One region of the Halobacillus sp. GSS1 genome, then DNA from elsewhere that is predicted to be linked to it. Evidence: a T-box and tRNA genes for the amino acid it is inferred to sense, from the RefSeq annotation. Region 1 holds a T-box; the other holds one or more tRNA genes.

The links. A T-box is a leader RNA that pairs with one kind of tRNA and senses whether it is charged. The one in region 1 lies ahead of pheS (phenylalanine--tRNA ligase subunit alpha), so its partner is inferred to be a tRNA-Phe.
Region 2: it encodes a tRNA-Phe, which carries the amino acid that the T-box ahead of pheS (phenylalanine--tRNA ligase subunit alpha) is inferred to sense. The anticodon was not compared.

What each region holds. Positions count from the first base shown of each region.
Region 1 covers NZ_JAFLHE010000007.1:20,716-26,668, reverse strand. The annotation lists gene J0K78_RS13640 (TVP38/TMEM64 family protein) at 1-412, shown strand, start outside; gene J0K78_RS13635 (sigma-w pathway protein ysdB) at 422-847, opposite strand; gene J0K78_RS13630 (dUTP diphosphatase) at 1,108-1,590, shown strand; gene J0K78_RS13625 (M42 family metallopeptidase) at 1,675-2,760, shown strand; gene sspI (small acid-soluble spore protein SspI) at 2,807-3,022, opposite strand; gene J0K78_RS13615 (TrmH family RNA methyltransferase) at 3,138-3,872, shown strand; T-box leader at 3,930-4,146, shown strand; gene pheS (phenylalanine--tRNA ligase subunit alpha) at 4,248-5,282, shown strand; gene pheT (phenylalanine--tRNA ligase subunit beta) at 5,298-5,953, shown strand, end outside.
Region 2 covers NZ_JAFLHE010000003.1:87,833-93,785, reverse strand. The annotation lists gene yycF (response regulator YycF) at 1-232, opposite strand, end outside; gene J0K78_RS20215 (peptidoglycan DD-metalloendopeptidase family protein) at 510-1,793, opposite strand; tRNA gene J0K78_RS08985 (tRNA-Phe) at 2,518-2,590, opposite strand; tRNA gene J0K78_RS08980 (tRNA-Asp) at 2,684-2,760, opposite strand; gene J0K78_RS08975 (hypothetical protein) at 2,886-3,368, shown strand; gene J0K78_RS08970 (LOG family protein) at 3,393-3,935, opposite strand; gene J0K78_RS08965 (adenylosuccinate synthase) at 4,054-5,343, opposite strand; gene J0K78_RS08960 (DeoR/GlpR family DNA-binding transcription regulator) at 5,706-5,953, shown strand, end outside.

The sequences.
Region 1 (5,953 bases):
TGCATATTCGGTGGTGGGTACAATGCTCTCAAGTTTATTATTCTATCGCACCATCAGGCTCGTACCTTCCGGTTTAAAGAAATTGGGGTCGTTAAAAGAAAAATGGCTAAGGAGAAACTCTCATTTGACGGTGAAGCAGGTCGCGGTCTTAAGACTTGTACCCTTTATTCATTTTCATTTACTTTCCTATTGCTTATTGGAAATCAGTGCAGATTTTAAAGAATATGCGAAGTCATCATTATTTGCGAATTTACCTTTGGCCGTGGTTTATACGTCTGTCGGACAATGGATATCCTTGTTTTCCATTCCCATGATGATTCTTTTTTCAGGAGCTTTAATTGGGGTGTGCTTTTTGATACGGAAAAAATACGAAGTTTTTCTATGGAAAGATTTTTTCCAGACGACTTCATAAAGGAAAGCCTCACTCGAAAGAGTGGGGCTTCTTTTCATCGTAATTCTTTAAGGGATGAATGATTAAGCGGTTCATCGGGTATTTCCATTCGATGGAAGCATAAGGATAGCGGATCAATATTTCTTTTTCCATAAAGTAAAGGTCCTCTCTGTCCAATCCCTGTAACTTTTCCGGATTGTGCACACTCACACTAATGTTAATAACTTCAAACGAATCCTCTGTGGTCCCTAAGTATTTCTCCCCTTCAAAAACATGTCCTTTTAAAGTCATCAAAAAGTTTTCTTTTGTATTTTCCTTGTTATCATGAAAATAAAATTCTTTCTTGTCTCTTGCAAGTTCTAATTTTCTTCTGGGATTGACAATGAATTTATAGGCGGTATAAATAATGAAGGCTATGGCAATCAGTAAAAGCAACCGGAATAATAAGATGATCATTTCTTTCATCTCCCTGTAAACTGTTCTTTTGCTTCCATACGTATGAACGTATCCTTTTGTTTCAAAAAATGATACATTAAATGAGAAAAATTTTAAAGAGTGCTCGGTTAGAAACTGATGTTGCTATTAAAATATATGCAAAGAAGGTAGTAGACTCGATTTCGGGGCAAAGACGTTTCAGAATGGTGTCTTGAAGTATAGAGCTTATATAAAATCATCACGGTGAGCTGATTAAACAAAAGATGAAGGAGATATTTAGTATGGATTGGAAGAGTTTGTATGACATGCAGCGGAAATTAGATCTTTATATAGAGCAGCAGCACGAAATTGAAAAAGGACAGATGGTTGATGAAAAAATATTAGCTATGCTTGTTGAGTTAGGAGAGCTTGCTAATGAAACGCGATGCTTTAAATTTTGGAGTACAAAAGGACCTAGTGAGAAATCTGTCATACTCGAAGAGTATGTCGATGGTGTCCACTTCCTTCTTTCTTTAGGTTTGGATTTAGGTTATCGTTATACATCCACTTCCCTGAAGGAAACCGGTTCCCAAACAGCAGCTTTTCTTGCTGTCTATTCGTCGATTGAACATATGAAAAAGGAAAAGGATGAACAATCCTATGTAAAAGCTTTTTATGATTATTTAGTACTGGGACTGACTCTCGGGATTACGGAGAAAGAATTGATTGAAGCGTACGAAAGGAAAAATGCCATCAACTTCGAGCGTCAAAATGAAGGATACTGATGCAGTAGGAAACTGAATTTTTTGTGAAATCGCTTCAAAAGGTTTATAATATCCATTGGATAGGAAAAGGAGGAATTGTTACATATGGCTAAAAAAGATGAAACATTACAAATGCTAAAAGATCTTACGGACGCTAAAGGCGTTCCTGGAAACGAGCGAGAAGCTCGTGATGTGATGAAGCAATATATCGCTCCATACGCAGATGAAGTGTTTACAGATAATCTGGGCAGCTTGATCGCGAAAAAGGTAGGAAATAAAAAAGGACCAAGTGTTATGGTAGCTGGTCACCTGGATGAGGTAGGCTTCATGGTTACCCGTATTGATGACAATGGATATATTTATTTCCAAACTGTCGGCGGCTGGTGGAGCCAGGTGATGCTTGCTCAGCGTGTGACCATCATGACTCGTCAAGGAGATTTGACAGGTGTGATTGGATCCAAACCACCTCATATCCTGCCTCCGGAGCAACGTAAAAAAGCAGTGGACATTAAGGATATGTTTATTGATATTGGTGCTTCAAGTAAAGAAGAAGCGATGGAATTCGGTGTGAAACCGGGAGACTCTGTCGTTCCATATTTCGAATTCACCCAAATGAAAAATGAGAAGATGCTTCTTGCAAAAGCCTGGGACAACCGTATTGGATGTGCGATTGCTATTGAAGTATTGAAACAGTTGAAAGGTGAAAAACACCCGAATATCGTTTATGGTGTTGGAACCGTCCAGGAAGAAGTAGGCCTTCGAGGTGCTCGTACGTCTGCAAATGTGATCAACCCGGATATCGCTTTTGGTGTTGACGTTGGAATCGCTGGCGATACACCTGGGGTATCTGATAAAGATGCTTCAAGCAAAATGGGTGAAGGTCCACAAATCATTCTCTATGACGCTTCCATGATTTCACATAAAGGTCTTCGTGATTTCGTTACAGACACGGCGGATGCCCATGCGATTCCGTACCAATTCGATTCTCTAGCAGGAGGAGGAACGGATTCTGGGGCGATCCACTTAAGTCATGATGGAGTTCCTGCGTTATCCATTACGATTGCAACACGCTACATCCACTCTCATGCAGCGATGCTACATCGTGATGACTTTGAAAATGCGGTACGTTTGATTGTTGAAGTTATTAAAGGTCTTGATGCAGATAAAGTGCAGGAAATAACATTTAATTAATGTTCAATGACGTAAAAAGCCAACCTTTTTCAGGTTGGCTTTTTTATTACTGATTCTGCTTCAATCCCTGTTCTAAAGTATCCAGGATTTCTTGTCTTTCTTGTTCATCAGATTCTTTCCATAACATTTCAAAAAAGACACCAAGGCCAGGAAGCATTTTTTCTTCTCCTTTTTGCAAGGCATCATCGATGGTCGCTTCCAATTGTTCGGCATTATGTCCGCTGACGTTAGAAAGAATGGCTGCTCTTAAATTCAAGTTCATTGTTCATTCAACCTCCTTTTGTACAGAACTTCGAGAATATTCTTCTTTAGTTTGACCAACCATGGTCCTGCTATGTATGATGAATGAGAAATAAACACGCAAATGAGGGACTACTATGTTGACTTCCTTACAAAATACAAAGGTGAAGGAATGGAAAAAACTACATAAACGTAAATATAGAAATCAAACGGGCACTTTTATCGTAGAAGGGTTTCATCTCGTGGAAGAGGTGCTTAAAAGCAATTGGGAGATCGTTGAAATGATTGTGCGTGAAGGAACGGACTTTACAATCCCTGAAGATATTCCTACGGTAATGGTCAATCATTCCGTGTTTCGGGCAATAGCAGAAACGGAATCTCCTCAAGGTATTGCGGCAATTGTCAAACAGAAGGAGACATCTGTAAATCAAGCGGCATTAACATTAATGCTGGACTCCGTTCAGGACCCTGGTAATGTAGGTACACTGATCCGGACCGCGGATGCAGCAGGATTTGACCAGGTTATTTTAGGTTCAGGTACAGTGGATGCTTATAATGATAAAGTCATTCGTGCTACCCAAGGGTCGATCTTCCATATTCCTGTCATCACGGGGGAACTTGAGGACTTTGTTGAATCACTGAAAGAAGAAGGCGTACAGATTTGGGCTTCTGCTCTTAAAGATGCTGCCCCTTTTCAAGAACTACAGGCCCCTTCTAAAGCTGCCCTTATTGTAGGGAATGAGGGACAGGGTATTCAGGAGAACCTTTTGAATCAAGCGGATCAACGGGTCTATATCCCGATTTATGGACAGGCAGAGTCCTTGAATGTAGGAATTGCAGGTGCTGTTCTTATGTATCATTTAAAGGGATGAGGTTGCATACACAGCCTTCTTTGACTATAATATATTCAGTTGATAAAAATTAAAAAATGAAAAGCTTAGAAAGAGCAAAGTAGATGAATGTAAATCGTTTTAGGGAGGAAGCATCTTGGACTGGAAGTGCTTCTAACGTGGCATGTATCGAAATTTCACTCTGGAGCTGGCCATTTGGCCCGGATAATATCCGTTATTCTCATCAAAGTGGGCACATGTCAATGTGTCAACAAGGGTGGTACCGCGAAACGACCATACAAGTCTCGTCCCTTTTCAGGGATGGGGCTTTTTTTATTTTCCAGCCGTTTTTTTACCCGAAAAGTTCTGAAACGTAAAAGGAAAATGAGTCGAAACGATTTTAAAGGAGGAATAAGCATGAAGGAACGTTTAGAAGAGCTGCAACAGGAAGCCCTTGCGAAAGTCGAACAGGCGGATTCTGTTCAAGGCTTGAAGGATGTAAGAGTCGAGTACTTAGGAAAAAAGGGCCCGATTACGGAAGTTCTGAGAGGGATGGGCAAATTGTCCAAGGAAGAGCGACCTGTCATTGGACAATTGGCTAATGATGTGCGGGAAAATATTGCGCAAGCGATTGAGAAGAAGCAAACCGCACTTGAGGATGAAGCCTTAGAAAAGCAGTTGGAAGAAGAAAGCATTGATGTCACTCTTCCTGCCCGCCCTGTAAAAATTGGAGGCCCTCACTTATTGACGAGTATCGTAGAAGAAATTGAAGATCTTTTCATTGGGATGGGCTTTGAAATTAAAGAAGGTCCTGAAGTGGAAACGGATTATTACAACTTTGAAGCACTGAATTTACCAAAAGGCCATCCGGCGCGGGACATGCAGGATTCGTTCTACGTTACGGAAGAGCTTTTGATGCGTACCCATACTTCCCCAGTACAAGCCCGGACTATGGGAGCTAAAGATGGTAGTGAACCCGTTAAGATGATTTGTCCTGGTAAGGTATACCGCCGCGACACAGATGATGCGACACACTCTCATCAGTTCACTCAAATTGAAGGACTATTAGTCGATAAGAACGTGCGGATGAGTGATTTGAAAGGCGTATTGAATGCATTCGCAAAGCAAATGTTCGGAGCGGACCGTGAAATACGTTTGCGTCCAAGCTTCTTCCCCTTTACAGAACCATCCGTTGAAATGGATATATCCTGTAAAGTATGTGGAGGAAAAGGCTGTTCGGTATGTAAAGGAACGGGTTGGATTGAAATTCTTGGAGGCGGAATGGTACATCCTAACGTCCTTGAGATGGCGGGATATGACCCGAAAGAATATTCCGGATTTGCATTCGGTATGGGACCAGAGCGGATCGCGATGTTGAAGTATGGAGTAGATGATATCCGTCACTTCTACACCAATGATATTCGATTCTTAGAACAGTATCACAAGGCTTAAAGGAGGAATGAAACCATGCTTGTATCATTGAATTGGTTGCAAGAATATATTGATGTCAGTCATTATTCGCCAGAAGAGCTGGCAGAAAGCATTACGAAGACCGGAATTGAAGTGGAAAGTGTAGAACCTGTAGCGGAAGAGGTCACAGGCGTTGTCGTTGGGTACGTCCAATCTTGCGAACAGCATCCGAACGCCGATAAATTGAACCTCTGCCAGGTGGACGTTGGTGGAGAAACGCTCCAGATCGTCTGTGGAGCACCGAACGTTGCAGAAGGTCAAAAAGTTCCTGTAGCTACACCCGGAGCGGTCCTTCCTGGCAACTTCAAAATTAAAAAGACCAAACTGCGTGGAGAAGAATCGAACGGGATGATTTGTTCTCTTCAAGAGCTTGGTGTTGATGAAAAAGAGGTCCCGAAAGAATTCGCTGATGGTATTTTTGTATTCCCTGAAGACGTGGAAGTCGGGGCAAATGCCATATCCTTGTTGAACCTTGATGATTTGATTATCGAGCTTGGATTGACACCAAACCGTTCAGATGCTCTAAGTATGGCTGGCGTAGCTTATGAAGTTGCAGCGGCGATTGATGGCACGTATGAATTGGCTGATGAAAATGTCCAAACTTCTGATGAGAAAACAGCAGATCATGTCTCTGTAGTCGTGGAAGATTCGGA
Region 2 (5,953 bases), on a different contig from region 1:
TAATGATTGGCATATTATGACGCTTCCTCACTTCGCGGCAGACTTCATTACCGTCTTTATTCGGCAGCATAATATCAAGGAGAATCAATTCCGGTTCTTCTGCATCCGCTTTTGCAATCGCCTCATCCCCGTCATATGCACAAACAACATCATAACCTTCTTTTTCTAAGTTAAATTTCAATATATCCGCAATGGGTTTCTCGTCATCCACCACTAAAATCTTCTGTGCCATATTACGTCACATCCCTTTCCTCGACATCTTTTCTTTCTCTTATTTTAACTTATTTAATGAGAAATGTCTTATTTCACCATAAACCTCTCTCGAAATCAGTCGTTTCACCTATACTTTTATCATGCCTATTTCTTAATCTCTTACTAAACCTTATTCCAGCCTATCATCGTCATGAGTTTTGATACTTAAATTAGGGGGAATGAGAAAAAAAGGTCGTTTCCAACACGGTCGGTTTTATAAAGAAAAAACCGCTATGATTCAATCATAGCGGTTAGAGTCAGCGGGAGACGTGGGAAAGTGGGTTTTCAAGCGATCCTTCTTTGTGAATTTCAAAATGGAGGTGTACACCTGTAGAACGTCCCGTCGTTCCCATCACTCCGATCTTTTCACCTTTTTTAACGGTTTGTCCTTTTTTAACGTCGATGGAGGAGAGGTGAGCGTAAATCGTCTCATATCCATTCCCATGATCAATAACTACTTTATTTCCAAAGCTTTTTCGATACCCAGCTTCAATCACTTTTCCATAATCAGCAGCTTTAATCGTTTTATCGGATACACCGGCAATATCAATTCCTTTATGGTAGCGTCCCCAGCGCTCGCCTTGCTTACTGGTAATTTGACCACCAACAGCAGGCCAGGAGAAATCACCGGTACCTTTAGAGGGAACTCTCTTTGTCCCTTGAAGTACAATTTTCTTTACCGGTTCTTTGACGACTTCTTTTTCCACTACCTCTTCTTTTAATTCTTCACCATTTCGGTACGTTCGCTCAATCAATAGCTCTCTTTTGCCTTCTTTACCTTCTTGCTTCACTTCAGATTCCCCTTTATAGAGTTCATCCGACTTTTTCATTTGAACTTTATGGGGAATCACTTCTTCCTTACGTTCCTTCTCTGTAAATACTACATCCACGAGCGGCTTCTTTGATTTAGCCATCATCCCTATAAACGATGTCGTTTCAGAATGATTACTCGGATAAGAACGCCCTTCTTCCACCCGGGACACGGCTTCATCGACCGTATGGACCTGGGAGAGCGCGACCTGATCTTCTTCCATTGTAACGGGGAGCGATAAACCGACATCCATCACCTTCGTTTCACCAACGTCGGGCAGCTCAGGCGTTCCATTTTCTAATTTGGCTAGTTCACCGTCTCCGACATATTCTTTTTTGACGGATTCTATCACTTGTTCTGCCTTTTCTTCATTCGGAAGATGAGCAACGGGCTTCCCATCGATGTTAAGACGCACAACGTCTACTGCAAACGTTAATTCATTCTCAAACGAATTCATAACTTGCGACGATTCGTCATTCACAGAAAATACTTTCTGTTCCTTGAATGAGACTTCTTCCATATAAGAAAGATCCAATTCTTTATGGTCTTTTTCCGCCTCTTCCATACGTTCTCGTAATTCCGCTTTGATCTCTGCTTGATTTTCTACCATACCCACATGTTGTTCATCTATATAAACGTGATAAACCGTCGGAAGTGAACTTTCAGCGTAGACCGTCCCTACGCCGACACTTACGACAGAGATTGCTGTGACAGCTAGTTTCTTCCACATGATATTGATCCTCCTGATGCTCCTGTCTAAACTTTCCCTAGATTAATCTATCACATGGAGGATTTATAAGAAATAGATATTCAAATATGTAAAAAAGGTATAATATTCTTACCAAAATTACGAAATAGTAGTCATTTTTTCATATTAAACTGTTCATTATAATAAGTTCCCTATATTCCAAATAAGCACCCTTTTCTTGAAGACTAAGTTTCGAGAGGTTTGTGTGATTCTAGGGGCTCCGGGAAAAGGTTCGTCTTGCTCCATCTTCCTATAGGAGTCTCACCGTTTCCCTACGCCCCTTTACCTTATAGGTGTCTCGAAACGACTTGAGAATTGGAACCTTATTTAAAAGTAAAGGGATGACACGCTCTGAACTAGGCTTTTCGTACTTTGGAGGTGTTTTAATTATCCACTTCCCTTAACCATACAAGCTGATTTTTTAAGTAGAAGTTTCGAGTATCTTCTTTGATTAGTGGGCGGAGGGGAATGGCGAGACTCCTGCGGGAAAAGAGTGCTTGGTGAGACCCCGCAGGACGCAGTCCGAGGAGGCTCACCGCGCTCCCGTGGAAAGCGAGTTATTCCCCGCAGCCCCCATCCACTCAAAAAACATCTCGAAACTGACTCTCCCACAATCCTGCCAGATAGTTAAATAAGGAATTATAAGAAATTGAATAATAATTCATAAAAAAAGCTTACGGAATATTTCCGTAAGCTTTTTAAGGAGTGGCTCGGGACGGAATCGAACCGCCGACACACGGATTTTCAGTCCGTTGCTCTACCGACTGAGCTACCGAGCCATAATCAATTTATTTATTACCATTCGACATTAAAACCTAATGAGGCCATCACATTACGTGTGTATTCGACTACCTCAAATGGTATAATGAAAATGGCGGTCCGGACGGGACTCGAACCCGCGACCTCCTGCGTGACAGGCAGGCATTCTAACCAACTGAACTACCGGACCAAACGGCTTGTTCACCGCAACGATAACTATCGTACCATACAGAATAGACGTAAGCAATAGTAATTTTACTAGAAACATATATTTTCTCCCTGAATTCTGTTCATCAAAAAGAAAGGAGGGTTTGTTTGAAAAAGGTTTTTCGTTACATTATTCTCGTCCTTATCCTTTTATTTGTCTCCATTATTGGTTTTTTGAAGCTGAACCCACCGCTTACTCATGGGTCAATCGGTACAACAGAAGATAAGCAGACTGTCATTGTCGCACTTGGTAACAAGAGCTTACTTGGAAGCATCCAGATCACTGATGTTTCTATCAATAACAACCAAAAACCCACTAATATCAAGATGCAGATCAGTGATTCTGAAAAAGGTTTCATGATTACCGACACATACGCGCTTGTAGAAGATGCGTATGCCATCAATGAATATGAAACCATTCCTCTCGCCCCTGACACTTCGCCACTAGCCTCTAAAGCAATGGCTGCGTCACCTGATACCTCACCAACGACGATCTACGGTTTGAGCATTACCGAAGAGTCCTCGATTGAAAGTATTAAATTGACGTATCGCTTTTTTGGGCTGATTTTCTTTAAAACGATCCAAGTATAAAAGACGCGCCTGCAGGCACGTCTTTTATTTTTTCCGCTCCATTTCATTCAATAAAGAAGAAGGGTCGTTGGAGTCGATAAAAAGTTCACGGTTATCCTCAGGTACAAATCCTGCTTTTATTGCGTGTTCAATGAGCTGAACGAGCGGAGCGTAGTAATCCCCAATGTTGTATAGGGCGAGCGGTTTTGTATGAAGGCCGATTTGAGCCCAACTGACCGTTTCAAAAAGTTCTTCAAACGTACCAAAACCTCCGGGGAGAGCGATAAATCCGTCAGCCAATTCGCTCATCTTCGCTTTTCTTTCATGCATAGTTCCTACTTCAATCATTTCTGTTAAGTTGGGGTGGACGATTTCCTTGTCAAAAAGGTGACTTGGCATAATGCCCGTCACTTTCCCCCCGCTATTCAGAACCTGATCAGCTAAGACACCCATTAAACCACTTTTAGCACCGCCATAGACCAGTTCAATGTCCTTAGCGGCCAGGCATTCTCCCAAGGCTTCCGTTTTCTCTATAAAAACCGGGTCATTCCCTGCGCTTGACCCAGCAAAAACACAAATACGTTTCACGTGAAACACTCCTCTTCTTGTTCATCTATGTAGAGTTTACCCTAACAAACGCTTATACAATTCTCATCCCTGCTGACTTTTGTAAAAAAAGCCCGGCTTTGTAAGCCAGGCTTTCCTATTATTCACTATATACACTACGAACAACGTTTGTTTGTGCACGGTCAGGGCCAACAGAGAAAATAGACAACGGAATGCCTGTCAGCTGAGACACACGCTCAATGTAATGGCGGGCGTTCTCAGGAAGGTCGCTCAGCGTTTTAGCGTCTGTGATGTCTTCCGTCCAGCCTGGCATTTCTTCGTAAACAGGCTCACATTCGGCAAGGACTTTCAAACTTGCCGGGAACTCTTCCATGATTTCCCCTTTGTATTTGTATGCCGTACATATTTTCAGTGTTTCAATACCTGTCAGTACATCAATAGAATTCAAAGAAAGATCCGTAATTCCACTTACACGACGTGCATGACGGACAACGACACTATCAAACCAGCCCACACGGCGAGGACGTCCTGTCGTCGTACCATATTCGCGTCCTACTTCGCGGATTTGATCTCCGACTTCGTTCTCAAGCTCAGTCGGGAAAGGTCCATCTCCCACACGTGTTGTGTAAGCTTTCGAAACACCAACAACGTGTTTAATTTTCGATGGTCCCACACCAGAACCGATCGTTACGCCACCTGCAATTGGGTTAGAAGAAGTAACAAATGGATACGTTCCCTGATCAATATCAAGCATAACTCCCTGGGCCCCTTCAAAAAGAACACGACGGCCATCGTCCAATCCATCATTCAATACAACAGACGTATCGCAAACATAGGAAGCAATCTTTTGCCCATATTCATAGTATTCATCAAGAATTTCTTCCACCGTAAATGGTTCTGTTTCATATACTTTTTCAAAAAGACGATTCTTCTCAGCAAGGTTCTGTTCAAGCTTCTCACGGAAGCTTTCTTTATCAAGTAAATCGGCAATACGGATTCCGGTACGAGCCGCCTTGTCCATGTAAGCAGGACCAATTCCTTTTTTGGTCGTTCCGATTTTATTCGCACCCTTGTCTTCCTCTTGCAGCGTATCTAATTTCAAGTGATACGGAAGAATGACATGAGCACGGTTGCTGATGCGCAGATTATCTGTCGATACGCCTTTGTCATGTAAGTATTTCAATTCTTCAAGCAGCGCTTTCGGATCAATCACCATTCCGTTTCCAAGCACACACGTTTTATCTTCAAAAAAGATCCCTGAAGGAATCAAGTGAAGCTTATATGTGACTCCATCAAATTTTATTGTATGACCCGCATTATTTCCGCCCTGATAACGAGCGACAACTTCGGCATTTTGTGATAAAAAATCAGTAATCTTGCCTTTTCCTTCGTCCCCCCACTGGGTTCCGACTACAACTACAGAAGACATAAGGCACCTCCGCCAAAAATTTGTTAAATATGTTATCCATCGTCAGTTTACCAATTCACACCTCGCAAGTCAACGCTAAAACCGAACATTAAATTATAATTTTATAATTATTGTTCGATTATAAACCAGAACTTCATAACTCTCGATATAATCTGCTTTCTTGTCATAGGATGTTCGGGAGAGTTAAAGCGAATCCAACTCTTATGGGAAAGTTTCTTTGACAATGAATACCTTATTTTTAACATAAAAGCACAAGATTAACTAATATTTACATTAATACTTAAAATAACTTGTTTTTAATTGATTTCAATTAAAATTTTACTTATAATCACTTATAAGAGCAACATTGGAAGGAGAATTCGATGTATCAGGAAGAACGTCTGATTGGAGTCATACAATTTTTAAAAGAAAATCGTAGGATTTCCATTGATCAAATGTGTGAGATGTTTGATATATCCAGAGACACAGCAAGACGGGATTTAGTAAAGTTAGAGGAACGAAAAGCGATCGTTCGTACACGCGGGGGAGCCATTCTGCCACGCACACATACAACCATCCAGGATTATTCTCACCGATTGAAGACCGTATCCTTTGAAAAACAGCAGATCGG